DNA from 3 places in the Spirillospora sp. NPDC048819 genome. Region 3 is predicted to be linked to each of the others. Evidence: riboswitches for the same ligand, from Rfam matches in the RefSeq annotation. Region 3 holds a riboswitch; each other region holds the start of a gene.
The links. A riboswitch is a leader RNA that binds a small molecule or an ion and turns the genes downstream of it on or off. The one in region 3 is predicted to bind thiamine pyrophosphate.

Region 1 (10,101 bases), on a different contig from region 3:
GCCGATGCGGGCCGTCCAGTACGGGTCGCCCTCCAGCGCCCGCAGGCCGGACACCCGGACGACCGGGATCTCCTCGCCGGGGAACCCGTACTCCGACAGCAGCTCCCGGACCTCCAGCTCGACGAGGTCGAGCAGCTCGGCGTCCTCGACCATGTCGGCCTTGTTCAGGGCCACCACGATGTGCCCGACCCCGACCTGGCGGGCCAGGACGATGTGCTCGCGGGTCTGCGGCATCGCCCCGTCCTGCGCGGACACGACGAGCACCGCCCCGTCCACCTGCGCCGCCCCCGTGATCATGTTCTTCACGTAGTCGGCGTGGCCGGGCATGTCGACGTGGGCGTAGTGCCGGGTCGCGGTCGCGTACTGGACGTGCGCGACGTTGATGGTGATGCCGCGGTCGCGCTCCTCGGGGGCGCGGTCGATGCGCTCGAACGGCGTGGCGGACGCCAGCCCGCGGTCGGCGAGCACCTTGGTGATCGCCGCGGTCAGGGTCGTCTTGCCGTGGTCGACGTGCCCCATCGTCCCGATGTTCAGGTGGGGCTTGTCGCGCTCGTAAAGGCGCTTGGCCATTGTCTCGTCCTCACTGGTGGATCCGGTGAGAACCCATGCGCGCGCACGCGCATTCCTCGACGACCCCCCTCCGCTGGTTCTCCGAAGGGGCGGGACGGAGAGGGGTCAGCTTCGCGCGCCGTCGTCGGCGGCGCCGGCGTTCGCTGCGGCTGCCGGGCAGGCGGCCGGCACCGCGCTCGGCAGGCCGTGGCCCGCGAGCGTCCGGGTGCCGGCCGCGAAGAACATGATCCGAAGGCTACGGGCCGCGCTTGACCGGGTCGACAGGTTTTCCACGTGCGGGAACGCGCAGGAGCACCACGCCGACGGCCGCGCCCGCGAACTGGAACCCGGCGATCGCGAGCACCAGCCCGACCGGCCCGATCGCCGCGGCGGACGCGGCGGTCAGCGCGGCGCCGACCGCGGACGCGCCGATCTTGAGGCTGCCGGCCGTCGTGTTGACCTGCCCGAGCCGCTCCGGCGGCGCCTCCCGCTGGCGGAGCATCAGCGTGGCCGCGAACACGGGCCCCTCGGAGATTCCCGCGGCGACGCACGCCGCCATCGCCCACGGCAGGGACGGCGCCACCGCGAGGGACGCGAGGGACGTCCCGAACCCGACGAGCCCGGCGATCATGACGGGTTCCCCGTGCTTGGGCGTCAGCCACCGGCTGGACGCGAGCGAGCCGGCCAGCGAACCGATCGCCAGCGCCACGAGCATCTGCCCGCCCGCGCTGGGCGCGGCGCCGATGTGCCCGGCGAGCAGCACCGCCGTCACCGCGACGCCGCCGAACCCCATCCACGCGAGCGTCGTCGCCACGGTCAGCGCCCGCAGCACCCGTCCCTCGAAGAGGACGGCCAGCCCGCCCGTCATCATCGAGAACCACCCCGCGGCCGCTGACACAGCGCCTTCGCCCGCCCCCTCGGCCGCGCCGCCCGGGCCCGCGGTCGCCTCCGAAGCCGAGCCCGCGTCCGGGGACGAGGACGGGGATGGGGATGGGGGCGGGCCGGGGAACGGGAGCAGGGGGAGGCTGAGGAGGCCGAGGACGCCGGCGGCGACGATGGCGACGCCGGCGTACTGGCCGCCCGCCAGGGCGGCGAGCCCGGCGGCGAGGCCGGGGCCCGCGATGCCGGCGAGGTTGTAGCTGGACGCCTCCAGGCCGTACGCGCGCGACAGCCGCCCGGCGGGGACGAAGCGGGGCAGCAGGCTCGTCAGCGCCACGACGACCGGCTCGGTGCAGCCGATCACGGCGGCGACGAGCAGCGCGAGGGCCAGCGGCGACCGTCCCGCCGTCGTCAGGAGCAGCGCGGTGGCGACGGCGTACCCGGCGGCCAGGGCGACCGCGATGCGGCGGGGACGTCCCACCCGGTCCAGCGCGTTGCCGATCAGCGGGCCGCTCAGGATGTACGGGAGCGTCATCGCGGTCTGCAGGTATCCGGCGGTGGCGGCGTCGCCGGTGCGCGCCTGGACGGTCAGGACCAGCGCCGTCGCGACACCCTCGGCGGACACCCGCAGCAGCGTCGCCGACGTGAGGTGAAGCGGGAGCGCCGCCGTCCTGCCGGGCACGCTCGCATCCTGGCACAGGCGACGGTCCGGCCGGTCCGGCCCGCCGGCGCCCACCTAGACTGCGGAGTGTGACGGCATTGGGCACGGCACACGAACATCGGGTCACCAGTGAGGTCGGGCGGCTGCGGACCGTCCTGCTGCACCGTCCCGGCGCGGAGCTGAAGCGGCTCACGCCGCGCAACAGCGACAAGCTGCTGTTCGACGCGATCCCGTGGGTGGGCCGGGCGCAGGAGGAGCACGACGCGTTCGCCGAGGCGCTGCGGTCGCACGGCGTCGAGGTCCTGTACGTGACGGAGCTGCTGCAGGACGCGCTGGAGTACGGGGCGGCGCGGGAGCAGGCGATCGCGGACGCGATCGTCGACCTGCGCCTCGGTGACCAGCTCCGCCGCGCCGTCGAGGGCCATCTGCGCGATCTCGACCCGGAGAACCTGGCGCACACGCTGATCGCCGGGCTGGCGCACGAGGAGCTGAAGTCCGGGCACGGCCTCGTCTACCGGCTGATGGACCGGCTCGACTTCATCGTCGATCCGCTGCCCGGCCTGCTGTTCACCCGCGACAACAGCACCTGGATCGGCGACCGGGTGGCGGTCACCAGCCTGGCCATGGAGGCCCGGCGGCGGGAGGCGGCGCTGACCGGCCTCGTCTACGCGCACCATCCCCGGTTCGACGGGGTGGAACCGGTGTACTCGCCGTCCCTCGAACATCTCGAGGGCGGGGACGTGCTGCTCCTGCGCCCGGGAGTGATCGCCGTCGGGACGGGCGAGCGGACGACCCCGGCGGGTGTCGAGCGGCTGGCCCGCCAGGTGATCGGGGCGGGGCTGGCGCACACCGTCCTGGCCGTCCCGATCGCGCAGGAGCGGGCGACGATGCACCTGGACACGGTGTGCACGATGGTCGACGTCGACACCGTCGTGATGTACCCGCCGATCGCGCACTCCCTGACGGCCTACACGGTGACGCTCGACGACGGCGGCCTGAGGGTCGCCGAACCGCGCCCGTTCCTGGACGCGGCGGCCGAGGCGATGGGCCTGGACCGGCTCACGGTGATCGACACGGGCCTCGACCCGGTCACCGCGGAACGCGAGCAGTGGGACGACGGCAACAACACCCTGGCGGTCGCGCCGCGCCTGTGCGTCGCCTACGAACGCAACATCGAGACGAACGCGCAGCTGGAGGCGGCCGGCATCGAGGTCATCCGGATCAGCGGCAGCGAACTGGGCACCGGCCGGGGCGGCCCGCGCTGCATGTCCTGCCCGATCCTCCGCGACGAAGTCTGAGGCGCCCGTCGCGTGGCCTGCCCGGCCGGCTAGGCGGGGTAAGCGCTGCTCTGGGCCGATCTGGATCCGTTGCGGATTTCGTCATCCGGCTCGTCCGTGAGGTCCGGAAAGTCGGAAAGGTCGGGCACGGCGACCTGTGCCCCGGTCGGGGCGCCCGCCCGGCCGTCGCCTGACGACCTGGGGGCCCGCAGGACGGCCCACACCGTGGTGGAGCTCTCATCGTGGCGCACGCCCCAGCCTTCGGACAGGGCCTCGACGATGCCGAGCCCGCGTCCGCCGAGCGAGGACAGCGTGCCCGGGCCGCGGCGCGGCTCGGTCATGGCGCCGCCGTCGCTCACCTCGACTTCGAGGAGGTCCCCGCGGCGCAGCCAGCAGACCCTGACCTGGCCGGACGGCAGCGGCCGCGCGTGCCGGAGGGCGTTGCTGATGAGTTCGCTGACGATGACGGCCGCGTCGTCGACGATAGACTCGTAGACGCCCGAGTCGACGAGCTCCGAGCTGAGGCGCTTACGGGCGACCGCGACGCTGGACGGCGCGTGGGGCAGCAGTACGACGCTCGACGCCCTCACCTCCCCGTGGTTCCGCTTACCCGGACGATTCCCGTCATCGCGCTTCCAGTACGACCGAAATGCCCTGATGGCCATGGCCGGAAACCCGAACGATTCAGTCTGCCACCTGCACAACGAGTCACCGCCCATCCGGTCACGGTGATCACCCCCGGATCGGAATCCCGTCACCAACGGCAACCATCAAAGGATCTATCCAGCCAACGGCGGATTTACTCCTCACGCGCGCGTTTCGTCCATCACACCCTGGCGCCACCGTACTTTCCCGCACAGGCCAACCCTGCCACCTGTCGAGACCGCTGATTGCCCTGGTCACAACGCTCTCACCACGGCACCATCGAGGAAGTGTCCTCACGGTGAGTAACCACCGCCGGGTTGGGGCGGGGCGGACGCTCAGTCCGCGGCGCGGAGCACGAGCCGCATGCACGTGCCGTCGCCCGGATGCGCGCCACCTGCGGGTCCTCGCCCGTCCGCCGCGCGCAGGAGGGTGTTCGGCCGCCGGGGCGGCAGCGTCGCCGGGGCCGCCGACCCCTTTCCTCCGCGCCCGTACGCGTTCGTGTGAGATACCTCACGATTGCCGGTTCCGCCCGGATGTGCCGAGATCGTTCCGCCCTGGGCCTCCGTCAGGCGCTTGACGATGTAGAGGCCGAGCCCGATGCCGCCGAAGCGCCGGCGGTCCCCCGCCTCCCCCTGGACGAACCGCTCGAAGATCCGCTCATGGTCGCCGGGCGGGATGCCGATGCCCTCGTCCGCGACCGTCACCACGACGTCGGACTTCTCGCGGACGGCCCGGACGCTGACCGTCCCGCCGTCCGGGGAGTACTTGAACGCGTTCTCCAGCAGCTGCCCGAGGACGATGTCGGTCGCCATCGCGTCCCCCTGGCACGGCGGCAGATCCGGCGCGATCTCCAGCTCGACCCGGTGCAGCGGCGACAGCGACCGGAACCCCGCGACGACGCCCTCCAGCACCCGGGCCAGGTCGAACGACTCGATCGTCACGGTCAGCTCGTCGGCGCCCGCGCGGGACCCCAGCAGCAGATGCTCCACGAGGCGGCCGAGCGACTGGGCGCGCTCGGCGATCGTGGCGACGGCGCCGCGGCGGTCGGTGTCGGCCATCTCGTCCCACCGGTTGACCAGCGTGGACGCGAAGCCCTGCACGACCGTGATCGGGGTGCGCAGCTCGTGGCTGGTCGTCGCGAGGAACAGGTCCTTGGCCTCTTCGAGCGCCTTCGCCTCCGACACGTCCCGGAAGTCGACGACCAGCTCGCCGGTCTCCTCGATCTCGGCGGCCAGCACGTTCAGCCACGTCCCCGACTCCAGCCGGAACGTCAGCATCTCCCCGAGCGCGGGCATGTCGAACGGCAGCGGCCGCCCGATCGCGTCCTCCGGAGGGATGCCGGTGAGAGCGTGCGCGGCGGGGTTCCACTGCCGGACGACGAGGTCGTGGTCCAGCACGGCGATGCCGTCCGCGCTGGAGTCGATGACGGCGCGCTCGTGCGCCCGCTGCCGGACGACCTCCGAGTAGGCGACGGCGTTGCCGACCGCGACGCCGGCGTGCCCGGCGAGCAGTTCCAGCAGTTCGAGCTCGGTGTGCCCGACCTTGCGGCCGGAGAACAGCGCGTAGAGCGCGCCGTACGGCCGGTTCTGCAGGTACGACAGCCCGAGCGCGATCGTGTGCAGCCCGGACAGCTCCGACCAGATCAGGTCGCCGAGGCGCCGCTCGCCCGTCGCGAGCAGGACGGTCTTGCCCGACCGCAGCACCTCCCCGACCAGGCTCGGCCGCAGTTCGGCGGACGTCCCGCGCATGTGCTCGGGCAGCCCGGACATGCTGACCAGCCGCAGCCGCTCGCCCTCGATCCGCACGAACCCGCCCGCGTCGGCGCCGGTCAGCTCGATCAGCGCCGCGGTGATCCGGTCGAGGACGACGGCCAGGTTCAGCTCCGCGTTCAGGTCGGCGACGATGTCGTTCAGCCGCCGGACGAGCCGGGCCCGCTCGGTCATGTGGTGCTGGACGATCTCGTCCTCGTCCACCGGGTGGTACACCCCGACCCAGCCGAGCAGGTTCCCGGACGGGTCCTTCAGCAGGCTCGTGTCGATCCGCACGTCGATGAGGCGGCCGTCGCGGTGGAACCTGCGGGTCGCGATCGAGATCTGCCCGCTCTCGCCCTCGCCCGTCCGCCGCGTGAGGAGCCGTTCCTGGACGGCGTTGTGCTCGGCCTTCAGCTCGTCCGGCACGATCGGCGGGACCCGGCCGACCATCTCCTCGGCCTTCCAGCCGAACATGCGCTCGGCCGCCGGGTTCCACACCGTGACGCGGTGCCGCTGGTCAACGGCCACGATCGCGTCGGCGGCGCTCTCGATGACGGCGCGCGCGATCGGGTCGTGGACGTGGTGGTGCACGCCTGTCATCGTGCCACCCGACCCTCACGCTCGCCGGGTAACTTGCACCGAAACTTCCCACGTCACCCTTACCTTTTAGTAAGGCTACCGCCTGGTAACCCGGCCGATGAGAAGCGCGGCCGACCCGGACACCAGGAACGACAGCAGCGAGGCGCTCATCCAGCTCTGCGGGACGAAATGCACGGCGTCCCGGACGTCCGTCCAGAAGCCCGCCCAGGCGTCCACGGTGCCGGGGTTGATGAGCTGGTAGACGACGAACCCGGCCGTCCAGGCGCCGATCATCCCCCAGCGGGACGGCGCCGTCCGCGACACGTCCCACCCGTCGAGATGCCCGGCGCCCCCCGCCGCGCGGGCCCGGCGGTGCTGCCCGAGGAAGAAGTCGGCGGCCAGGACGCCGAGCATCGGCACGAACACCGACCCGATCAGCGACAGGAACCCTGCGTAGTCGCCGATGTCCAGGACCAGCGCGAGAACCGTGATCGTGATGCCGAGCCCGATGCTCAGCACACGGCGGTCGGCGCGCGGCGCGAGGTTCTGGATGGACACGGCGGTCGAATAGGTGTCTGCGAACGACTGGTCCGCCTCCCGCAGCACGAACACCGCGAAGAAGACCACGCCGAGCGTGGCGCCCAGGAACGGGTCGAAGACGTTCTCGGTGTTGCCCGCGACCAGCGCCAGCGCCAGCAGGCCGAGAACATAGGCGACGATCTGCGTGACCGAGTAGCCGACCGCCGCGGCGCCGAACGCCGCGCGCTCCGTCCGCGAGTGCCGGGTGTAGTCGGCGGCGACCGGCACCCACGAGATCGACACCGCGAGCGCCGCGTCCGCGCCGATCCAGAACCCGCCCCACGACCCCTGCGACAGGTCGGGCAGCGGCTCGCGGAGGATCTGGACGTAGAAGTACACCAGCGCGATCGCCACGGCGACCGTCACGTACCGGCGCAGCAGGCGGACCGACCCCAGCGGCCAGATCGTCAGCACCGTCGTGATCAGCCCGGCGGCGACCACGTAGCCCCACCGGGGTATCCCGTCCCACAGCTGGGTCGCCGCGTCCGCGATGACGATCAGCTCGAACGTCCCCCAGCCGACGAGCTGCGCGATGTTCAGGACGGTGGGCGCGTACGACAGCTTCGCGCCGAACAGCCCGCGCAGCAGCACCATCGCCGGCTGCCCGGTGCGGGCGCCGGGGACGGCGGCGAGGCCGAGCATCAGCCCGCCCAGGATCGTGCCGACCGACATCGCAACGATGCCCGCCATGATGGACAGCGTCGGATTGCCGTCGGTGTCCGGCGCCAGGACGGTGTAGGCGCCGGAGAAGGCCAGCAGGCTGACCCCGAGGTTCGCCCAGAAGGCGCCCTGGTCCCAGAACCCCAGAACCTTGGGGGCGGGTTCTTCGAGAGTGAAGGGGACTTCGTTCGGACGCTTGACGTCGGACGTCACGGAGCACACTCCCTACGCCGGCATTACCCGGACAGGTTCATGCGGTCGGCGACGCCTCGAAGGCCGCCCTCTCAGCCCGGCTTTGGCCCGAGCTCCCGCGGACATGGATCGGCACACGTTCGGCCGACCCGGTGGTCAGCCCAGATCGTACAAGGACCCGGCTTCCACCAATAGGGTGCAGATCACCTCAGAAGAACAGATCACGCCACGTACGGGGGACCGTCGCCGCCGCCTTCCATCGGACGTCCCGCCTCCGCCCAGCCCTTCATCCCGCCGTCGACGTTCTTGGCCAGCCAGCCCGCCTGGTTGAGCGCCACGGTCACCTGCGCGGACCGGGCCCCGGACCGGCAGATCACGAAGACCTCCTGATCACGGGGTACCTCCCCGGCGCGGTCACCGAGCTGACCCATGGGGATGTGGACCGCCTCCGGCGCGTGACCCGCGTCCCACTCGTCCTGTTCCCGCACGTCCAGCAGGTACCCGTCCTGCGGAACGTCAGCGGCCACCACGGCCGGCACGTCGTCCCCGAAATTCATCACACCCCCATGGAACCGCGCGAAGTGCCCCTGCGTCGAATCACGCATGCGGTATCGGACGCTCCTGTTCGTGGCGCCCGGGCTGGCCGTGCTCCTCTCTTCGGCCGCCTGCGGCGACGAACAGGCCAACGGAAACCCCGCCGACAAGCCTTCGGGCGCGACGTCCGTGCAACCCTCCGACTCGCCGGCGGACACGCTCACCATCGAGGTCAAGGCCTCCGCGGAGGCCCCCGCCAAGACCTGGACCCTGACCTGCGAACCGCCGGGCGGCGGCCATCCCAAGGCCGCCGAAGCCTGCGCGGCCCTGGCCAAGACCAAGGACCCGTTCAAACCCGTCCCCAAAGACCAGATGTGCACCAAGATCTACGGCGGCCCCGCGGTCGCCACGGTCAAGGGCACCTGGCACGGCAAGGAGATCGACACCACGTTCACCCGCAAGGACGGCTGCCAGCTCCACCGCTGGACCCAAGTGGCCCCGCTCTTCGGCAACGTCCCCAAGGTCCGCTGAACGAGCCCTCCCCGTTCCGGCTCCGTTCCCGATCCATCAGGCACATCAGGCCCCGGCGTCCCGCCGGGGCCTGATGTGCTCTCGGACGGCGGCGCGGCGAACGAGCGCGCAGATCACAGGACTCTGTTCCGATAGGAGTAATGCCGTTCCATAAAATCGGCGGCCTGGCTACGATCGGAACGACTTTCCCATGCGTGGAACGGAGGCGTGAACGTCCGGATCCCCGGACCGGCTCCCCGCTCCGCCTCCCTCATCCCCCTGCCCCACTGAGGAGTCACGAATGTCCCGACGCTCGTTCCTGGCCCTGGGAGCGACCGCTCTCGCCCTGGCGGTCTACGCGGTTCCCGGAGCCGCCTCCGCCGATCCCCGCTTCGCCCCCACCGATCCCGGCCCTCTCTACACTCGGATCACGGACCAGGACACGCGCATCAGCCTGCAAACCCTGGGCCGCCCCGACGGCAAGGACATGCTGTACCGGATCTCGGGCTCCGTGTACGTCAACGCCCCCGGCGACACCGTCCCCGAGTTGAGGCACGGCACGAAGCTGTTCGGCATCGAGGGCTACAACATCCGCCGCCTCTACCGCGAACCGGGCACCGACAAGCTGCACCTGCTCACCCGCGAGATCGTCTTCTACACCGACCCGGACGACCCCACGAAGATCCTGCACCAGTGGCAGAACCCCCTGAACGGCCGCACCTACCCCGTCGTCCCGGTCAACAACGACGCGGTGAACCAGGGCCCGTTCACCGTCACGCCCGGCTTCCGGATGCCCATGAGCGGCAAGGTCCACGACAACCTGGTGTCCACGGCCGACATCCCGCCGCGCTACAGCATCAAGAACATCACCGGCGACGACTTCGGACTCCGCGACGGGATGTACGCCTCCTGGGAGATGTTCGACTTCTACGTGGACGGCAAGGAGGCCCGCCGGCGTTCCCAGGGCCTGCCCAAGGGCGCGATGGAGGTCACCAACTCCTGGACCCGCACCGGCCCGTTCGTCCCGTGGACATGCGTCGCCGAGAAGGACACCGACGCCCAGCTCGTGTACCACGCCCGCAGTTGGACGCTGGACTCGTTCAAGGACCTGGAGCCCTGGCTGAAGAAGACCATCAGCGAGGACTACCCGCTTTATAAGACCAGCCCCAAGGCACCCGGCCCGAACGAGACGTCCTGGACCTCCTTCTTCCACAAGCAGCTCCGGAACGGTGAGCTGACCTGGTCACAGTGGTGCGACCAGAACGGCCGGTAACACGGCGGTCGG
Region 2 (10,101 bases), on a different contig from region 3:
GATCCAGGTCAAACGCTGACAAGGAGGGTCAGCCGGCGAGCCGGCGGGCGAACTCCGCCGCGGCGGCGCCCGGATCGCCCGCCTCGGTGATCGCCCGTACCACCACGACCCGGCTCGCGCCCGCCGCCGTCACCGCGCCGAGGTTGCCGAGGTCGATCCCGCCGATCGCGAACCAGGGCCGCGCGACGCGCTGCGCCGCGACGTACTCGAGCAGCTTGGGGCCGGGTGCGGGACGGCCCGGCTTGGTCGGGGTCGGCCACACCGGCCCCGCGCAGAAGTAGTCGACGCCCGGCTCGGCGGCGGCCGCGGACGCCTGCTCGCCCGAGTGCGTGGATCGGCCGATCAGCATGTCGCCGCCGACGATCGCGCGGGCGGCGGCCACCGGCAGGTCGTCCTGGCCGAGATGCAGCACGTCGGCGCCGACGGCGTGCGCGATGTCGGCCCGGTCGTTGACCGCGAGCAGCGCCCCGTGCCGGTCGCAGGCCGCCCGGAAGATCTCCAGGTACTCCATCTCCTGCCGCGCCTCCAGGCCCTTCTGGCGGAGCTGGACGAGGTCGACGCCGCGCGCGAGCACGGCGTCCAGGAAGGCGGGCAGGTCCCCCTGGCGCTCTCTCGCGTCCGTGCAGAGGTAGAGGCGGGCCCGGCTGAGCCGGGCGCGCAGTGCGACGGCGCGTTCGGAGGGGAGATGCCTGGACACGGCCGGAGTCCGTCCTTTCACAGAGAGATCGCGGGGTCGCGCGGCGGTCACGTCCCGTCGCGCGCGACCCCGCGATCGTGTCACGTGCGCTGTCTTCGGTTGGATCCCGGGCCGGCCCTCGGCGGGCGGGCCGGAAGGCGCGGACCGGAAGGCGCGGGGGGCGCCCTAGAAGGCCAGCGCCTGGGCGCGGCGGCGGACCTCGGTCCCCCGGTTCTCGGTGAGCGCGTCCACGGGCGTCCCCGGCAGCGTGTCGTCGGCGGTGAACAGCCAGCGGATCGTCTCCACGTCGTCGTAGCCCGCGTCCGACAGGAGCGTCAGCGTGCCCGGCAGCCCCTTGATGACCTGACCGTCCTTGATGAAGGCGGCGGGCACCATGGGGCTTCCTTCCCGGCGCACCGCCAGGAGCCTGTGCTCGCTGATGAGCTGCTTGATCCGGTTGGGCTTGATCCCGAGTCGCTCGGCGGCCTCCCGCAGGGAGAGCCATTCGCCCGCGAGGGCGTCGGTCCGGGGGTCGAGTGCGCTGTCAACGGTTGCGTGCATCTGCGTCACGCCCCCTTGCTACCACTCCTTCGGAACCCTCAAACCCCCTGCACAGCCGTAACGTTCCGGCGGCGATCGCTATTGGCGAACGGCCTGCCGGACGGGCACGTCGGGGTCGGCGATCGCGCCGGGGTCCACGGGCGTACCGGCGGCGATGACGCGCCGCGCCTGCACCAGGTCGCGGGGGCGGTCGACGGTGAGGACCGCGTCGAGGCGGTCGCCGGTCAGCCACGCCACCGCCCATTTGCGGCCGGACGGGTCGCCGCGGCGGACGATCCGCTCGGACGCGCCGTGGCTGCCCGTGTACTGCACCATGCGTCCGAACTGCTCGGACCAGAAGTACGGGACGGCGTCGTACAGTGCGTCCTCGCCGAGGAGGGTCGCGGCGGCCACCTCGGGGGCGTTGAGGGCGGTGTCCCAGTGCTCGATGACGAGCCGCCGCCCGTACCGCCGCGACCACCACGCCGCGCAGTCGCCGACCGCCACGACGTCGGGGCGGAGGGAGCCGGGCTCCTCCTCGCCCTGGTAGGCGCGGAACGAGCCGTCGGTCACGACGCCGCGCTCCAGCAGCAGCCCCGAGCCCTCCAGCCAGGACAGGGCCGGCCGGACGCCGATGCCGACGACGACCTCGTCCGCCTCGATCGCGGTGCCGCCGGCCAGGAGGAGACCGCCGTCCTGCACCGCCGCGACCTTGACGCCGGTGCGCAGTTCGACGCCAGCCTCGGCGTACCAGGGGGCGGTGAGCGCGCCCACCTCGGGGCCGATCGCGCCCGCGAGCGGGGTGTCGGAGGCCTCGACGACGGTCACGGCGCAGCCCTTCCGGGCGGCGGTGGTCGCGACCTCGGCGCCGATCCAGCCCGCCCCGACGATGACGATCCGCGCGCCCTCGGTGAGCCGGGACCGCAGCTCGCGGGCCTCGTCGACGGTGCGCAGGACGTGCTGGCGCCCGTCCCCGGGCAGCGTGACCGGGACGGCCCCGGTCGCGATGACCAGCCCGTCGAACGGAAGGTCGCCCGCCGTGGACGCGACGACGCCGCCGCGCCCCGGATCGTCCAGGCGCAGGCCGGTGGCGCGCTCGCCGAGGAGCAGGTCGCAGCGCAGGGCGTCCCAGTCGACGTCGACGGTCGTGTCGTCGGAGTCGCCCGCGAGGACGGCCTTGGACAGCGGCGGCCGGTCGTAGGGCCGGTGCCGCTCGGCCGAGACGAGGGTCAGCCCGCCCTCGTACCCCTTGTTCCTCAGGACCTCGACGGCGCGCACGCCCGCCAGCCCTCCGCCCACCACGATGACCCTCTCCATAAGGTCAGCCTAACGGGGCCCGATCGAGGATTGGACGAGTGTCCAGACAGCTGCGCACTTTACCGAGGTCGTAGAGTGGCTGGACAGAGCGCGGGAGTCCGGTGCGACCGGGCTGAGAGGGCGGCTGGAACGGGCCGCCGACCGCCACGACCTGATCCGGATCATGCCGGCGAAGGGAGCGCGCATGGAGATCGTGATCATAGGCGCCGGGGTCATCGGACTGGCGACCGCCTGGCGGGCGGCGGCGGGCGGCGCCCGCGTCACCCTCGTCGACCCCGAGCCGGCGAGCGGCGCCTCGTCGGTGGCGGCGGGCATGCTGACCCCGGTCAGCGAGGTGACCTACGGCGAGGAGCCGCTGCTGCGGCTCGGCCTCGCCTCCCGCGACCGGTACGGCGCGTTCGTCGCCGAACTGGAGGAGCTGACCGGCCTGGAGACCGGCTACCGCACCGACGGGATCCTCCAGGTGGCCTTCGACTCCGACGACCTGAAGTACCTGGACGACCTGCGCCGCTTCCAGGAGACCCTCGGCATTCCCGCCGAGGCGCTGACCGGACGGGAGTGCCGGAGGCTGGAGCCGATGCTCGCCCCCGGCGTCCGCGGCGGCCTGCACGCCCCCGAGGACGGCTCGGTCGACCCGCGCAGGCTGACCGCCGCCCTCCTCTCCGCGGCCGGGAGGACGGGCGTCCGGCTCGTCCGTCGGCGGGCCACCGGCATCGCCGTGGCGAACGACGCGGCGACAGGGGCACGGCTGGACGACGGGACGGTGATCCCCGCCGACCGGATCCTGCTGGCCGCCGGTTCCTGGTCGGGCGACCTCGAGGGCCTGCCTCCCGGGACCGTTCCACCCGTCCGCCCGGTGAAGGGCCAGGTGATCCGGCTCCGCACCCGCACGCCGTTCCTGGGCCGCGCCACCCGCGGGCTGGTGAGGGGCTCGTCGGTCTACCTGGTGCCGCGCACGGACGGCGAGATCGTCCTTGGCGCCACGCAGGAGGAACTCGGCTTCGACATGCGCGTCACCGCCGGCGGCCTCTGGGAGCTGCTGCGGGACGCCCGTGAACTGCTGCCCGGCATCACCGAACTGGAGTTCGCCGAGGTCTCGGCCGGGCTGCGCCCCGGCTCCCCCGACAACGCGCCCGTGATGGGCCCGTCCGCGCTTCCCGGCCTCGTCGTCGGCACCGGGCATTTCCGCAACGGCATCCTGCTCACCCCGGTGAGCGCCGACATCCTGTCGGCGATGCTGCTGGGCGGGTCCGTCCCCGGCGTCGCCGTGCCGTTCTCCCCCGACCGATTCTCCGCCGAGGTGCACTGATGAAGGTGTTCGTCAATGGTGAGCCGCGCGAGCTGCCCGAGGGCGCCAGCGTGGCCGAGGTGGTCGCGTCCGTCACCGCCGCCCGGACCGGCGTGGCCGCCGCGCTGAACGACGAGGTCGTCCGCCGGTCCGCGTGGGAGTCGACGGCGGTGCGCGACGACGACCGGCTGGAAGTGCTGACCGCCGTACAGGGAGGGTGAGCGGCGCATGGAACGGAGCGCAGCGAAGTGGAATGGGCCGCTCACCCCCCGCTCCGGGGGGTGTGGGGGGTCGTCCCCCCGCAAAGACGCCGTACAGGGAGGGTGAGATGGACGGTGACAGGCTGGTCATCGCGGGCGAGGAGCTCGGGTCCCGGCTGATCATGGGGACCGGGGGCGCGCCCAGCATGCGGGTGCTGCGGGAGGCGCTCACCGCGTCCGGGACGGAGCTGACCACGGTCGCGATGCGGCGGGTGGACCCGTCCGCGCGCGGCTCGGTGCTGGACGTCCTGAGCGAGTGCGGGATCCGCGTGCTGCCGAACACGGCCGGCTGCTTCACCGCGGGCGAGGCGGTCCTCACCGCCAAGCTCGCCCGGGAGGCGCTCGGCACGAACTGGGTCAAGCTGGAGGTCATCGCGGACGAGCACACGCTGCTGCCCGACCCGATCGAGCTGGCCGACGCCGCGGAGCAGCTCGTCGACGACGGGTTCACCGTGCTGCCGTACACCAATGACGACCCCGTCCTCGCGCGTCGCCTGGAGCAGGCCGGGTGCGCCGCCGTGATGCCGCTCGGCTCCCCGATCGGGTCGGGGCTCGGCATCCGCAACCCGCACAACATCGAGCTGATCGTCGAGCGTGCGGGCGTCCCGGTCATCCTGGACGCGGGGCTCGGCACCGCGTCCGACGCCGCCCTGGCCATGGAGCTGGGCTGTGACGCGGTGCTGCTCGCGACCGCCGTCACCCGCGCGCAGTCGCCCGCGCGGATGGCCGCCGCGATGCGGCACGCGGTCGAGGCCGGGCGGCTCGCCCGGCTGGCCGGGCGGATCCCCAAGCGCCGCTACGCCCAGGCGTCGTCGCCGTTCGAGGGCCTCGCAACGTCGTAGCAGCGCTAAAGATTCGGTTATAGAAATATTCGCTGGACCTGAAATGTTCGCACCGTGAGACTGATGCGATGCACCGGGCCGTGCGCCGCAACCCGGCACGTTTCCTCGGTGTTCATGGAAACGTCCCATACCTAAGGTGCGACACATGCAGCAGGACAGCCCGCAGGCGGCCGCGCCGGGCATCGACAGGCTCGCGGTGGCGGCCGCCACGGTCACGGTGGTGCTCTGGGCCTCCGCGTTCGTCTCCATCCGCAGCGCCGGCGCCGAGTACAGCCCCGGCGCCCTCGCCCTCGGCCGCCTCCTCTCCGGGACGGTCGTGCTCGGCGCGCTGTGGCTAGTCCGGCGCGAAGGACTTCCGCCCAAGGGCGCATGGCCCGGCATCATCGCCGCGGGCATTCTGTGGTTCGGCGCCTACATGGTCGCTCTGAACTGGGGCGAGCAGCTCGTGGACGCGGGCACCGCCGCCCTGGTCGTCAACATCGGGCCCATCCTCATCGCCCTCCTCGGCGGCTGGCTGCTGAAGGAGGGGCTGCCGCCCCGGCTGATGGCCGGCCTGGTGGTGTCGTTCGCCGGCGCCGCCGTCGTCGGGCTGTCGATGTCCGGCGAGGGCGGCTCGTCCGTCCTCGGCGTCCTGCTCTGCCTGTTCGCCGCCGTCACCTACGCGGCGGGCGTCGTCAGCCAGAAGCCCGCCCTCCGGCACGCCTCGGCGCTGCAGTTCACCACGTTCGCCTGCGCGATCGGAGCCCTCGTCTGCCTGCCGTTCTCCTGGCAGCTCGTCTCCGAGGCCGCCGAAGCCCCGGCCGGCGCCACCCTCAATATGGTCTACCTGGGCGTCTTCCCCACCGCCATCGCGTTCACCACCTGGGGATACGCGCTGGCCCGCACGTCCGCCGGGAAGATGGGCGCCACCACCTACGCCGTCCCGGCCATCGTCGTGCTGATGTCGTGGCTGTTCCTCGGTGAGGTCCCCGGCCTGATCACCCTCGGCGGCGGTCTGCTGTGCCTCGCCGGAGTGGCCGTCTCCCGCAGCCGCCGCCGCGTCCCGCCGAAGCCGGCCGGCGCGCAGGAGTCACCCTCCGTTCTCGTCGAGGCTCATACTCGGGACTGATGGGATCCACGGGGATTCGCCCGTAAACTCGCATCGATGGACACGACGGTTGCTGATCCACTCGTCGGGCGGGTGCTCGACGGGCGCTACCGCATTGAGTCCCGCATCGCGCGCGGCGGCATGGCCACGGTCTACGTCGCGCGCGACATCAGGCTCGACCGCATCGTCGCGATCAAGGTGATGCACGCCGGACTCGCCTCCGACGAGGACTTCGTCGCCCGCTTCATCGGTGAGGCCAAGGCCGCGGCGGCGCTGTCCCACCCGAACGTCGTCGCCGTGTACGACCAGCGCACCGACGGCGAGCACGTCTTCCTGGTGATGGAGTACGTCGCCGGGCAGACGCTGCGCGACGCGCTGACCTCGCTCGGCCGGCTCGGCCCCCGCGCCGCGCTGGAGATCATGCAGCCGGTGCTCGCCGCCCTCGGCGCGGCGCACCGGGCCGGTCTCGTGCACCGCGACGTCAAGCCCGAGAACGTGCTGATCACCGAGGACGGCCAGGTCAAGGTCGCCGACTTCGGCCTCGCCCGGGCCGAGACCGCGAGCAAGATGACCAAGACCGGGATGATCATCGGGACGGTCGGCTACCTGGCGCCCGAGCAGGTGCTGGCCGGCAACGCCGACGTCCGCTCCGACGTGTACGCCGCCGGCGTCATGCTGTTCGAGCTGGTCACCGGGCATCTCCCCCACCGGGGCGACACCCCGCTCGCCGTTGCGTACAAGCACGTCAACGAGACCGTCCCGCCGCCGTCCAGCGTCGTCCCCGGCCTGCCGCCGCAGGTGGACGCCCTGGTCACCGACGCGACGAGCCACGACCCGGCGCGCCGCCCGGTCGACGCGAACCAGTACCACGCCGAGGTCGCCGAGGTGTTCGGCGGCCTCCCCCGCGACTTCGACCGGCGCCTCGAGGAGGCCTCCCGCAACGCCACGAGCGTGCTGGAGGCCCCCCTCGGCGGGCGCACGGCCGTCCTGGACCGCAGCACCCTGCCCCCCGACTACCCGCCCGAGCACATCCCCGGGCGCACCAGGGCCGACCGCGCCATCGGGGCGCTCACCGGCCGCTACGTCCTGGTCGCCATCGGCGCGATCGCGGCGCTCATCCTCGGCTGGGCCGTCTGGTACCAGACGTCCGGGCAGTACGAGCACGTCCCGCAATCGATCATCGGGATGAAGGTCTCCGACGCCCGCGACCAGCTGGAGAGCGCCGGCCTCGACGTGCGGACCGCGGAACCCGTCTACGACGACCGGGTCCACAAGGGCAACGTCGTCAAGTCCGACCCGCCCGCCGGCGCCCGCATCGCCCAGGGCGAGACCATCACGCTGACGCCGTCCAAGGGCATCACGCCCCGAGAGGTGCCGGACGTCGAGGGCAAGACCCTGCCCGAGGCCAAGCAGGCCCTCGAGAACGAGGGCTTCAAGGTCGGCCGGACGAGCACCACGCCGTCCCAGACCGTCGCCAAGGACAGGGTCATCGGCACCGACCCGGAGGCCGGGGAGAAGCAGTCCCCCGACGACCCGGTCGCCGTCATCGTCTCCACCGGCATGTCCATGCCCGGCCTCATCGGCGAGAACGGCGACGCCGCCGCCAACCAGCTGCGTTCGATGGGCCTCAACGTCAAGGTGGAGAAGAGGCAGGTCGAAGGCAAGGAACCGAACTCCGTGATCGACCAGGCCCCGTCCGAGGGCACCGGCGTCTCCCGCGGCGACGAGGTCACGATCGTCGTCAACAAGCGCGACTGCCTCGTCGACGCGGGCCCGTTCCAGTTCGGCTGCGACGACGGCAGCGAACAGAACGTCCCGGTGCCGAACATGACCGGCCGCACCGTGGGCGACGCCAAGAAGGCCCTCAAGGAATCCGGCTTCAAGGTCAATGTGACGGGCTTCGGCGGCGACATCGTCCGGTTCCAGTCCCCGAGCAGCGGCGAGGCCCCGCGGGGCTCCACCGTCACCATCGTCAAGGGGCCGTGACCGGATAGGCTGAGCCGGTCATGACCTCACCTCAGAGCCCCGTCGGGGCCCATGTCCCCGTGGCCGGTGGCCTGGCCACCGGCGGCCTGAAGTACGCCGCCGAGATCGGCGCGGAAGCCGTCCAGGTGTTCGTGGCGAACCCGCGCGGCTGGGCCCTCCCCGAGGGCAAGCCCGCCGAGGACGAGAAGCTGCGCCGCGCCGGCGTCCCCGTCTACGTCCACGCCCCGTATCTGGTCAACTTCGGCTCGCCGTCCGAGGAGACCCTCGCGAAGTCGATCGCGACGGTCCGCCACTCCCTGGTCCGCGGCCGGGCCATCGGCGCCCGCGGCGTCGTCGTCCACACCGGCTCCGCGGTGACCCAGACCTACGACGAGGCCATGGCCCAGGTGCACGACCAGGTCCTCCCCCTCCTGGAGGAGATCCCCGACGACGGCCCGGACCTGCTCCTCGAACCCATGGCCGGCCGGGCCGGGATGCTCTGCCGGAAGGTCCAGGACCTCGGCCCGTTCTTCGAGCGCCTCGAACACCATCCGAAGCTCGGCGTGTGCTTCGACACCTGCCACGCGTTCGCCGCGGGCCACGACCTGGCCGCCCCCGGCGGCGTCAAGGACACCATCGACGCCCTGGTCGCCACGGTCGGCGAGGGCCGCCTGAAACTCGTCCACGCCAACGACTCGATGGACCCCTGCGGCTCCACCCGGGACCGCCATCAGAACATCGGCGCCGGCATGATCGGCGAACAGCCCTTCGCCGACCTGTTCCGCCACCCCGCCGTGACCGGCCTCCCCTTCATCATCGAAACCCCGGGCCGAGCCCCCGCCCCCCACGCCAAAGACATAAAAACCCTAAAACACCTACGCGACACCCCCCACTGACACAGGTGCGCACAGACCGGAACCGTCTGCTGCGGCGGCACCGGCCACCAGCGCACCACGCAACGACCAGAACCGTCGCGATCGCGTCCGAAGGCAGGTTTCGAGCGAAGCGAGAAACCTGATCGCGCAGCGAGCCGCAAGGCGAGTTCGGAGCGATGCAGCGATCGCACGCAGTGCCCGCCGAAGGAGGGCCCCCAGGGCCCGACGCCAAGGGCACTGCAAAACAAACACGACTCGGGCGCCGATGAACAACCCCCCGACTGTTCAGCGGCGCCCGAGCCACAGGCCACCGGATCCCACCCCCCCGGTACGGGATCCAGCGGCGCATGATCCGGCGTTCGACTGGCGTGCGCCGGATCTCCGGATTTGCTGTTGTGGGAGGTTCGCGGTGGTGCGGCGGTGTGGGCCGCTTTCCGGCCGCCCGCCCTCCGGGAGCGGTGTGGCGTGTGGTGCCACTGAGAACACTAGGGGTCCGGTGCGGTCGATCGGCACCAGGAAAACGCGGCTCTCGATAAGCGGTACGTAGTCAGAGATGTACGTAGCGTGTTCATACGGTGAGCGGTCGATGTTCCGGGACGAGCGGTCGGTGGGAACGGTCCACGGCGGGCGGCGAGCGGTCGTCGACGATTTACGGACGTTCAGCGTGCGGTCGTGTCCTCCGGGAGGTGCAGTTTCATCAGCGCCCGGTCGGCGCGGCGGGGCACGCGGCGGCGGGTCAGCAGCGACACGGCGACCATGACGGCGAAGACGGCCGGTGCGAGGACGAGGGTGGGCTGGGTCAGGACGGCGGCGGACCAGCCCGTCCAGCCGCCGGAGAACAGCCGGGTGACGCCCGCGGTGGCGGCCAGGCCGCCGCCGGTGAGCAGGCCGGCGGCGGCGCCCGCGGCGGTGAGGCCGCGCCACCAGATGCCGAGGACGAGGAGCGGGCACAGGGAGCACGCGGACACGCTGAGCGCCATCGTGACCAGGGTGGCCGCGCCGTGCGTCCCGATCGCGGGCAGGACGGCGAGCGGTGCGGCCAGGGCGGCGACGACGCCGGCGCGGAACGCGGTGACGCCGCCGGAGCGGCGTGTGCACTGGGAGAGCGTCCCGGCGAGGGCCACGACGATTCCACAGGACGTGGAGATGAACGCGGCGAAGGCCCCGGCGGTGATCAGGCCGGTGAGCAGCGCACCTGCGGGCCCGGGGAACATCCGCTGCGGGAGCAGCAGGAGGGTCGCGTCGGTGTCG
Region 3 (10,101 bases):
ACGCCCGGCAACCACGAGCTGTGGACGATCAAGGACGACCCGGTGCGGCTCCGGGGAGAGGCGCGCTACCGAAGGCTCGTCGACATGTGCCAGGCCCTGGACGTCCTGACGCCCGAGGACCCGTACCCCGTGTGGGACGGCGACGGCGGCCCCGTGACGATCGCGCCGCTGTTCATCCTGTACGACTACACGTTCCGGCCGGAGGGGGCGTCCACCAAGGAAGAGGCCCTCGCCGTCGCGCACGAGTCCGGAGTCGTGTGCACCGACGAGGTGTACCTCCATCCGGACCCGCATCCCACCCGGGACGCCTGGTGCGACGCCCGGATCTCCTACACCGAGAGACGCCTCGCCGCACTGGAGCCGGGGACGCGGACCGTCCTCGTCAACCACTGGCCGCTCGTCCGCGAACCCACCCGCGTCCTGTGGTACCCGGAGTTCGCCCAGTGGTGCGGCACCGAGCGCACCGCCGACTGGCACGGCCGGTTCGGCGCGGTGTCCGTCGTGTACGGGCACCTCCACATCCCCCGGACGATCTGGACCGGCGGAGTCCCGCACATCGAGGTGTCGGTCGGCTACCCCCGCGAATGGCGCAGGCGGGGCGAGGCGCCGCGCGGTCCCCGCCGGATCCTCCCCGTCCCGGAGACGGAATGATCGAGCGCATCCTGCCGCCCGGCGTCGCCACCGCCGCCGCCTACGACGACCCGCCCGAGGCCGTCCTGCTCCCCGAGGAGGAGGCCGCGGTGGCGCGGGCCGTCGAGAAGCGGCGGCTGGAGTTCACGACCGTCCGCTGGTGCGCCCGCCGCGCGCTGGCGGAGCTGGGCGTCCCGCACGCCCCGATCACGCGGGGGGAGCGGGGCGCGCCGCGCTGGCCGGACGGCGTCGTCGGCAGCATGACCCACTGCGACGGCTACCGGGCGGCCGCCGTCGCGAGGGCCGGTGAGATGACGGCGCTCGGCATCGACGCCGAACCCCACGCGCCGCTGCCGGGCGGCGTCCTCGGCACGATCGCGCGGGAGGAGGAGCTGCCGCTCCTGGACGGGCTGCGCCGCACGTCCCCGGACGTCCACTGGGACCGCCTGCTGTTCAGCGCCAAGGAGGCCGTCTACAAGGCGTGGTTCCCGGTCACGGGCCGCTGGCTCGGCTTCGAGGACGCCGCCCTCACGCTCGATCCCGGCGGGACGTTCACGGCCCGGCTGCTCGTCCGGGACTCCCCGTTCGCCGGTTTCCAGGGGCGCTGGACGGCGGGCAACGGGCTGATCGCCACCGCGATCGCCGTGTCCCCGCGCGCCTAGCCCGGCCGGCCCGCCTTGCCCGGGATCACCCCGGCGGCGGCCAGCGACAGCAGCCGGCCGGCCGCGTCCGGGTCGTGCTCGGTGACCGTCGCGATCGCGCCCGCGAGCCGCAGCGCGTCGATGAACGCGGTCTGCGGGGGGACGTCCCCGGCCTCCTGGGCGCGGGCGAACAGCGCCTCGCCGGCCTCGCGCATCGCGCGGGACGCCGGCCGCTCGTCCCGCAGCGACGTCACGGCCGCGGCCGCCATGCCGCGGAACGTCGTCACCTGCGTGATGAACGCGTGCAGCCAGTCCGCCAGCGCGTCGCCGGGCGCGGGGGAGGCCATGAGCTCCCGCGCGTGCGCGGCCAGCCGGTCGTAGGCGTCGCAGAGCAGGGCCTCCAGGAGGTCCTGCCTCGTCGGGAAGTGGCGGTAGAGCGTCCCGATGCCGACGCCCGCCAGCCGCGCGACGCCCTCCAGGGACGCGCCGGCCCCGTCGCGCTGGAACATCTCCCTGGCCGCGGCGAGCAGCCGGGCGCGGTTGCGGCGCACGTCGGCGCGCACCGCCCGGGCAGGGGCCTTCGGCGTGTCGTCGCTGGTCACCTCGGTCGTGGGTCCTTCCCGGCGGGTCAACGGGCCGGCGGCGATTCGGGGGGATCCGCGGCTTTGGAACGGTCCCCCGATACTAACCGCGGCGAACCGATGACCCTCCCCCCGGGCAGACGGGGACGCCCGCCCGGGGGGAGCCGGTGCGCCGCGGGCCCGATCCGCACCGGGCCCGCGCCCACCCGTCACACGCCCGCCGGTTAGGTGCCGCCGGGGGAGAGCGGCAGGTGGACGCGCCCTCCGCCCGCCCTGAACTCCTCGGCCTTCTCGCGCATCCCGGCGGCGAGGGCCTCGTCCTCGCCGAGGCCCCGTTCGCCGGCGTACCGGCGGACATCCCGGGTGATCTTCATCGAGCAGAAGTGCGGGCCGCACATCGAGCAGAAGTGCGCGGTCTTCGCCGGGGCGGCCGGGAGCGTCGCGTCATGGAACGCGCGGGCGGTGTCCGGGTCGAGGGACAGGTTGAACTGGTCCTCCCACCGGAAGTCGAACCGCGCCTCCGACAGCGCGTCGTCCCACGCCTGCGCGCCCGGATGGCCCTTCGCCAGGTCCGCGGCGTGCGCCGCGATCTTGTAGGCGATCACGCCGGCCTTGACGTCGTCGCGGTCCGGCAGCCCGAGATGCTCCTTCGGCGTGACGTAGCAGAGCATCGCGGTGCCGTGCCAGCCGATCATCGCCGCGCCGATCGCCGAGGTGATGTGGTCGTAGCCGGGCGCGATGTCGGTGGTCAGCGGCCCGAGCGTGTAGAACGGCGCGCCGTCGCACCACTCCTGCTGCAGGTCGACGTTCTCCTTGATCTTGTGCATCGGGACGTGCCCGGGCCCCTCGTTCATCACCTGGTTGCCGTACTCGGCCGCGATCCTCGTCAGCTCGCCCTGCGTGCGCAGCTCGGCGAACTGCGCCTCGTCGTTGGCGTCGGCGATCGAGCCGGGACGCAGCCCGTCCCCGAGCGACCAGGTGATGTCGTAGGCCGCGAAGATCTCGCACAGCTCCCGGAAGCGGGTGTAGAGGAAGTTCTCCTCGTGATGCGCCAGGCACCACGCCGCCATGATCGACCCGCCGCGCGACACGATGCCGGTCTTGCGGCGCGCCGTCAGCGGCACGTACCGGAGCAGCACCCCCGCGTGGACGGTCATGTAGTCCACGCCCTGCTCGGCCTGCTCGATCACCGTGTCGCGGAACACCTTGTAGGTCAGCTCGGCCGGGTCGCCTCCCACCTTCTCCACGGCCTGGTACAGCGGGACCGTCCCGACGGGCACCGGCGAGTTGCGCAGGATCCACTCGCGCGTCGTGTGGATGTCGCGGCCCGTCGACAGGTCCATGATCGTGTCGGCGCCCCAGCGGGTCGCCCACCTCATCTTCTCGACCTCGTCCTCGATCGACGACGCCACCGCCGAGTTGCCGATGTTCGCGTTCACCTTGACGAGGAAGTTCCGTCCGATGACCATCGGCTCGATCTCGGGATGGTTGACGTTGGCGGGCAGCACGGCGCGTCCGGCCGCCAGCTCGTCCCGGACGAACTCCGGCGCCACGCCCTCGCGCAGCGCCGCGAACTCCATCTCCGGCGTGATCTCCCCGCGCCGCGCCCAGGCGCGCTGCGTCACCGCGCCGCCGGCCGCGCGCCGCTCGGCGATCCACGGTTCGCGCAGCGGCGGCAGCCCGCCGCGGACATCGGTCTCCCTGGCGGGATCGGTGCACGGCCCGGACGTGTCGTACAGGACGACGGCGCCGCCGCCGGTCAGCGGCACCTCCCGCATCGGGACGCGGATCTCCGGGCGCGAGCCCTGGAGGTAGGTCTTGCGGGCGGCTGGAACCACAGGTTCGGTCATGACGACTCGATCTCTCCCTACGCCGGCATTACCCGGTCAGGTTCATGCGGTCAGCGGCCGTCCCAGCCGCTATCTCAGCCCGGTTCGCCGGGCCCCCGCGATCTGTCGCCCCCGACGCTAACCCGCCGCACCCCCGTTGCCGCAACCGGCGTTCGTGGGATAGAAGGGCGGCTGAGAGGATCGGAGCATGCCGGAAGACTTCACCGTGACGGCGGTCGGCCACGTCGAGTCCACGCTGACCGACCGTGCCGCCGCGCCCAAGCAGGGGCCGGAGGGCTCGCCCGAGGCGTGGCTGGTCTTCGAGCCGTCCGTGCTCGACGCGCTCGACGGCCTGCAGCCGGGCGACCGGGTCTTCGTCCTGACCTGGCTGCACCTGTCACCGCGCGACGTCCTGCGCGTCCACCCGCGCGACGACCTCGCCGCCCCGATGCGCGGCGTCTTCGCGACCCGCTCACCGGACCGCCCGAACCCGATCGGGCTGCACCCGGTCGAGATCCTGGAGGTCGCGGGGGACCGCCTGCGCGTCCGGGACCTGGAGGCCCTGGACGGCACCCCGATCCTGGACGTGAAACCCGTCCTCACCTGCGCACCGGAAACCTGACCGCCACCCGCCGCCGCACGGTTCAGATCCGGCGGGCGATGCGGACCGCCATGGGGAGGGCCAGGGTGAGCGTGCGGAGCGGGCCGGGAGCGGACGGCGAGCGCTCCAGGCACATGACGCCTTCGCCGGCGCCGTTCCCGATCTGCAGCGAGGCGGACTCCCTGGCGTCCACGCCGGTGACGACGTAGCGGTCGCCGGTCCGACTGGTGACGCCGAGGAGCATGCCGCCGGCGGTGTGGAAAGACGGCTCGTCCCCGCCCCTAATCTCCCCGGCGAGACGGCCGTCCGCGTCGAACACGCGCAGGCGGCGGCGGCCCGGCAGCGGGGACGCCCTCCTGAACACCAGCAGCGTTCCGGCGTGGGGATCGCGCAGCACGATCGCCCGGCGGCCGCCGCCGGGGTCGCGGGCGAGGAGGCCCGGCCGCTCCGCCGGCCGTCTGGCCGCCCGCCCGCAGGCCACGGCGAGCAGGGCGCCGCCGCGTTCGCCGCGGTAACGGCCCGCACCGTCCACGAGGACGCGGTCGGCGCGGGGCAGCCCGCCCTCCGGAGGCCCCTCGATCTCCTCGCCCTCGTCGTCGAGGACGCGCCAGGCGGCCCCGAGGGCGCCCGTCGCCGCGGCCTGCACGGCCTGGATCCATCCCGGCGGGAGCGACCGGTCGCGGAGCAGGGCCGCCGCACGGCCCTCGACCTTCGTGACGGCGTCGACGCCCGGCGCGGCCCCGGGGTCGAACCAGACCGTCCAGACGGGGTCGGCGACCGGCCAGACGAGCCCGACGGCGTCCACGGCGTCCGCGGGGATGACCGCCTCGTTCCCGCCCCGGCGGAGGACGAGGCCCTTCTCGCCGATCGTCACGACGAGGCGGGTCCGGTAGATCATGAAGGCCCAGAGGGCGGCGGCCGCCGCGGCGAGCACGCCGCCGCCTCCGTAGAGGGCGATGGTCCGCCGGGCCTCCTCGGGCTCCCAGGGTTCGGGGCCGGTGAGCGTGGACAGCGAGACGGCCAGGCCGATCGTCAGCGCGGTCAGGCAGAGCCGGAGCGGCCACCGGTAGGCCCTCCGGGTCAGGGTGATCTTGAGTCCGGGCGGGGGAGCGGACACGGGCGGCCCTTCGTGACGGGGTTCGCAGAACTATAGGGCGGGGCGGTTCGCGCGGGTCGCGGGCGTCGGGGAAAATGGGCGGGTGGTGATGGTGCCCCGGATCGGTGCGACGGCGAGAGACGCTCTGCTCGCGACGCTGCTGGCGGCCGCCGCGGCCGCGGTGGCGGTCATGTGGCCCGGCGTGCGGGCGCTGGACGTGCCCGGCGCGCTGCTGCTGATCGCGGCGCACGTCCCGCTCGCGGTGATCAGGCGGCGGCCCGCCCCTGGGCTGGTCGCCCTGGTGATCCTGGTGCTGCCCTATCACCTGGCGCAGTACCAGCACCACGCGCTGGTGCCCGCCGAGGTGATCGCGCTGTTCGCCTACGCGGTGCTCGGGCGCCGGGTGCGGGCCGTCGTCACGGTCGTGGCGTTCCTGCTGGCCGTGTGCGTGTTCGGGATGGCGATGCGGGCCGGCGGCGGTTCGCTCCGGGAGCAGATCGCGGTCATCGAGGCCGTCGTGGCCGTCGTGATCGCCGTCCAGGTGTGGCGGGTGCACCGGGCGCGGCTGGCGACGATCACCGAGCGGGCCGAGCGGGCGGAGCGGACGCGGGAGGAGGAGGCCCGGCGCAGGGTCGCCGAGGAGCGGCTGCGGATCGCCCGGGACCTGCACGACCTCCTCGCCCACAGCATCACGGTCATCGGCGTCCAAGCCGGGGCCGCGTCCCACCTGCTGCGCGCCGACCGGCCGCTCGACCGGGCGGAGCTGGCCGACGCGTTCGGGGCGATCGCGCAGACGTGCCGCTGCCGCCGGAGATCGGCGTCGCGGCGTACCGGATCGTCCAGGAGGCCCTGACCAACGTCGTCAAGCACGCGGCGGCGCGGCGCGTGACGGTGCGCCTGGCCCGCGACGCCTCGGGCCTCGTTGTACGGGTCGCCGACGACGGGACGGGACCGTCCGGCGGGGCGCCCGAGGGGTTCGGGATCCTCGGGATGATCGAGCGGGCGCGCAGCGTCGGCGGGACGCTCGACGCCGGCCCGGGCGACGGCGGCGGGTTCGTCGTCACGGCCGTCTTCCCGCCGGCGGACGTCGCCAGCTCGCACTGAACCCCCGGCCCCGTGGGCGCCGGGACCCGCCACGCCTCCGCGCACCCACCCGGGCGCGGGTTCGTTCCCGCCGGGCCGACAGCGCCGGATCCGGCCGCGTCCGGGGCGCTCCCGCACGTCGGCCGTGCACTACGGCGGCCGCTGCGGGCGACGTCATCGGGGCTTTCACAACCCTTACCGGTAGGGTCAGGATCAAGGGACCAGGGGAGGCGAACGCGTCGGTGAGCACACAGCAGGGAGCCCCGCAGGACCGGATCCTCACGGTGCCGAACAGCCTGAGCCTGGCCCGGCTCGTGGGCGTCCCGCTGTTCCTGTGGCTCGTGCTCATCGAGGCGGACTGGTGGGCGCTCGGCGTGCTCGTGTTCGCGGGGCTGTCCGACTGGCTGGACGGCAAGCTGGCGCGCGCGCTGAACCAGATGAGCAGGCTCGGGACGGTGCTCGACCCGGCGGCCGACCGCCTCTACATCCTCGCGACGCTCATCGGGCTCACGATCCGCGACATCATCCCGGTGTGGCTGGTGGTCGTGCTGGTCGCCCGCGAGTTCGCGATCCTGCCGATCGCGCCGCTCGTCCGGCGGCTCGGGTACAGCGGGACGCTTCCGGTGCACTTCATCGGCAAGGCGGCGACGATGTGCCTGCTGTACGCGTTCCCGCTGCTGCTGCTGGGCGACCACGACGGCGGGGCGGCGACCGCGGCGAAGGTCACCGGATGGTCGTTCGCCATCTGGGGGACGGGCCTGTACTGGTGGTCGGCCGTCCTCTACTGGACGCAGACGCGGCAACTGGTGCTGGCCGGCCGCGGCTCGTCGCCGGCCTCCGGGCCGGGCCCCGCGCCGGAACCGGGTGAGCCGGGGGGACCGGGCGCGGATCCGTCGGCCGGCGACCAGAAGGGAGCTGAGACCCCCCGATGAAGGCCGTCGTGATGGCGGGAGGCGAGGGGACGCGGCTGCGTCCGATGACCGCCAACCAGCCCAAGCCGCTGCTTCCGCTCGTCAACCGGCCGATCATGGAGCATGTGCTGCGGCTGCTGAAGAAGCACGGGTTCAGCGAGACCGTCGTCACCGTCCAGTTCCTGGCCGCGCTGATCCGCAACTACTTCGGCGACGGCGAGGAGCTCGGCATGTCGCTGAGCTACGCGACGGAGGAGATCCCGCTCGGCACCGCCGGCAGCGTCAAGAACGCCGAGGAGGCGCTGCGCGACGACCGGTTCCTGGTGATCTCCGGGGACGCGCTCACCGACATCGACCTGACCGACATGGTGCGGTTCCACGAGGAGAACGGCGCCCTCGTCACGATCGGGCTCAAGCGCGTCCCGAACCCGCTGGAGTTCGGCATCATCATCGTGGACGACGAGGGCCGCGTGCAGCGGTTCCTGGAGAAGCCCACGTGGGGCCAGGTGTTCTCCGACACCGTCAACACCGGCATCTACGTGATGGAGCCGGAGGTCCTCGGGCACGTCGCGGCGGGGGAGCCGGTCGACTGGTCCGGCGACGTGTTCCCCAAGCTGCTGGCCGAGGGTGCACCGCTGTTCGGGTACATCGCCGACTGCTACTGGGAGGACGTCGGCACCCACGAGAGCTACCTGAAGGCGCAGGCCGACATGCTGTCCGGGGCGGTCGGCATCGACCTGGACGGGTTCGAGGTGTCGCCCGGCGTCTGGGTCGCCGAGGGCGCCGAGGTGGACTCCGAGGCCGTCCTGAAGGGCCCGCTCTACATCGGCGACTACGCAAAGGTCGAGGCGGGCGTCGAACTGCGCGAGTTCACCGTCCTCGGCAGCAACGTGGTGGTGAAGGAGGGCGCGTTCCTGCACCGCGCCATCGTCCACGACAACGTGTTCGTCGCGCCGTCGACGAACCTGCGCGGCTGCGTGGTCGGCAAGAACACCGACATCATGGCCGGCGCCCGCGTCGAGGAGGGCGCGGTCATCGGCGACGAGTGCGTCATCGAGGCGGAGGCGTACGTCTCCAGCGGCGTGAAGGTCTACCCGTTCAAGACCATCGAGGCCGGCGCGGTCGTCAACACCAGCGTGATCTGGGAGTCGCGCGGGCAGCGCAACCTGTTCGGGCCGCGCGGAGTGTCCGGCCTGGTCAACGTGGAGATCACGCCCGAGCTGGCGGTGCGGCTCGCCAGCGCGTACGCGACGACGCTGAAGAAGGGCACCACGGTCGTCACCGGACGGGACGTCTCCCGCGCGGCCCGCACGCTGAAACGCGCGGTGAACAGCGCGCTGACCGCCAGCGCGATCAACGTCCACGACCTGGAGGCGACGCCGCTGACCGTCGCCCGGTTCGAGACGGGCCGGGAGGACGCGGTCGGCGGCATCTACATCCGCACGACGCTCGGCGACCCGCAGGGCGTCGACATCATCTTCCTCGACCCCGGCGGCGCCGACCTGTCGCAGGCCGCGCAGCGCAAGCTGGAGCGCGTGTTCGGCCGGCAGGAGTACCGCCGCGCGTTCCCCGGCGAGATCGCCGAACTGGCCTACCCGCCCCGCGTCGTGGAGACCTACACCCGCGACCTGCTGCGGCGCGTCGACATCCGGGGGGTCCGCGAGGCCGGGCTGAAGATCGTCCTGGACTGCGCGGGCGGCGTCGCCTCCCTCGTGCTGCCCAACCTGCTCGGCAAGGTCGGGGTGGAGGTCCTCACCCGCAACGCCGGGCTGGACGAGGCCAACCCGACCGAGACGCTCGCCGAGCGGATGCGCGATCTGGAGCGGCTCGGCGAACTGGTGTCGTCGTCGCGGGCCGCGTTCGGCGTCCGGTTCGACCCGGTGGGGGAGCGGATCTCCCTCGTGGACGAGAACGGCGAGCTCGTCGGCGACGACCGGGCCCTGCTCGTCATGCTGGACCTGGTCGCGGCGGAGCGGCGCGGCGGCAAGGTCGCGCTGCCGGTGACGACGACGCGGGTCGCCGAGCAGGTGTGCCGGTTCCACGGCGTCCAGGTCGAGTGGACGTCCACGTCCCAGGACGTCCTCACCAAGGCCGCCGCGCAGCCCAGCGTCGTGTTCGCGGGGGACGGGCGCGGCGGGTTCCTGATGCCGGAGTTCAGCGGCACGGTCGACGGGATCGCGGCGTTCGTCCGTCTCGTCGGGCTGGTCGCCCGTACGCGGCTGACGCTGTCGCAGATCGACCGCCGCATCCCGGACGCGCACCTGCTGCGCCGCTCCGTCCCGACGCCGTGGGCGGCCAAGGGCAGCGTGATGCGGCACGTGGTGGAGGCCGCCGGGAACCGCACGATCGACACCACCGACGGTGTCCGCGTGGTCGAGGACGACGGCCGCTGGGTCCTCGTCCTGCCCGACCCTGCCGAGCCGGTCACCCACCTGTGGGCCGAGGGGCCGGACGCCGACGCGGCGCAGGCGCTCCTGGAGGAGTGGGCCGTCGTCGTCGAGCGCGCGGGCTCCTGACCCGGCGGGCCCTCAGTCGACCGGGGTGTCCTCGGGGGACCCGGCGGCGATCTCGGCGAGGACGCCGAGGGCTGCGGCGAGGGTCCGCAGGGGCGGGGAGGCGAGCCCGACGCGGACGGCGCGGGGGGCGGACCCGGTCCCGGCGGCGAAGGCGGCGCCCGGCGTGACGGCGATCCCGCGCCGCGCCGCCGCCGCCACGAAGGTCTCCGCGCG

Region 1: another riboswitch for thiamine pyrophosphate. It lies ahead of AB0C35_RS11980 (cytosine permease); the one in region 3 lies ahead of thiC (phosphomethylpyrimidine synthase ThiC).
Region 2: another riboswitch for thiamine pyrophosphate. It lies ahead of thiO (glycine oxidase ThiO); the one in region 3 lies ahead of thiC (phosphomethylpyrimidine synthase ThiC).

What each region holds. Positions count from the first base shown of each region.
Region 1 covers NZ_JBEZGN010000006.1:254,928-265,028, reverse strand. The annotation lists gene tuf (elongation factor Tu) at 1-570, opposite strand, end outside; gene AB0C35_RS12000 (MFS transporter) at 806-2,110, opposite strand; gene AB0C35_RS11995 (arginine deiminase) at 2,179-3,387, shown strand; gene AB0C35_RS11990 (ATP-binding protein) at 3,417-3,956, opposite strand; gene AB0C35_RS11985 (PAS domain-containing protein) at 4,347-6,362, opposite strand; gene AB0C35_RS11980 (cytosine permease) at 6,438-7,793, opposite strand; TPP riboswitch at 7,786-7,902, opposite strand; gene AB0C35_RS11975 (rhodanese-like domain-containing protein) at 7,994-8,329, opposite strand; gene AB0C35_RS11970 (SSI family serine proteinase inhibitor) at 8,376-8,837, shown strand; gene AB0C35_RS11965 (DUF1838 family protein) at 9,118-10,089, shown strand.
Region 2 covers NZ_JBEZGN010000002.1:87,799-97,899, forward strand. The annotation lists gene thiE (thiamine phosphate synthase) at 29-697, opposite strand; gene AB0C35_RS03495 (Rv2175c family DNA-binding protein) at 863-1,237, opposite strand; gene AB0C35_RS03500 (FAD-dependent oxidoreductase) at 1,316-2,533, opposite strand; TPP riboswitch at 2,614-2,728, shown strand; gene thiO (glycine oxidase ThiO) at 2,718-3,842, shown strand; gene thiS (sulfur carrier protein ThiS) at 3,842-4,042, shown strand; gene AB0C35_RS03515 (thiazole synthase) at 4,150-4,923, shown strand; gene AB0C35_RS03520 (EamA family transporter) at 5,069-6,031, shown strand; gene pknB (Stk1 family PASTA domain-containing Ser/Thr kinase) at 6,068-7,996, shown strand; gene AB0C35_RS03530 (deoxyribonuclease IV) at 8,017-8,871, shown strand; gene AB0C35_RS03535 (cation acetate symporter) at 9,510-10,101, opposite strand, start outside.
Region 3 covers NZ_JBEZGN010000043.1:19,117-29,217, reverse strand. The annotation lists gene AB0C35_RS38930 (metallophosphoesterase) at 1-651, shown strand, start outside; gene AB0C35_RS38925 (4'-phosphopantetheinyl transferase superfamily protein) at 648-1,292, shown strand; gene AB0C35_RS38920 (helix-turn-helix domain-containing protein) at 1,289-1,873, opposite strand; gene thiC (phosphomethylpyrimidine synthase ThiC) at 2,077-3,702, opposite strand; TPP riboswitch at 3,698-3,811, opposite strand; gene tsaA (tRNA (N6-threonylcarbamoyladenosine(37)-N6)-methyltransferase TrmO) at 3,890-4,303, shown strand; gene AB0C35_RS38905 (hypothetical protein) at 4,326-5,399, opposite strand; gene AB0C35_RS38900 (histidine kinase dimerization/phosphoacceptor domain-containing protein) at 5,488-6,231, shown strand; gene AB0C35_RS38895 (ATP-binding protein) at 6,174-6,482, shown strand; gene AB0C35_RS38890 (CDP-alcohol phosphatidyltransferase family protein) at 6,704-7,393, shown strand; gene AB0C35_RS38885 (mannose-1-phosphate guanyltransferase) at 7,390-9,888, shown strand; gene AB0C35_RS38880 (PLP-dependent aminotransferase family protein) at 9,901-10,101, opposite strand, start outside.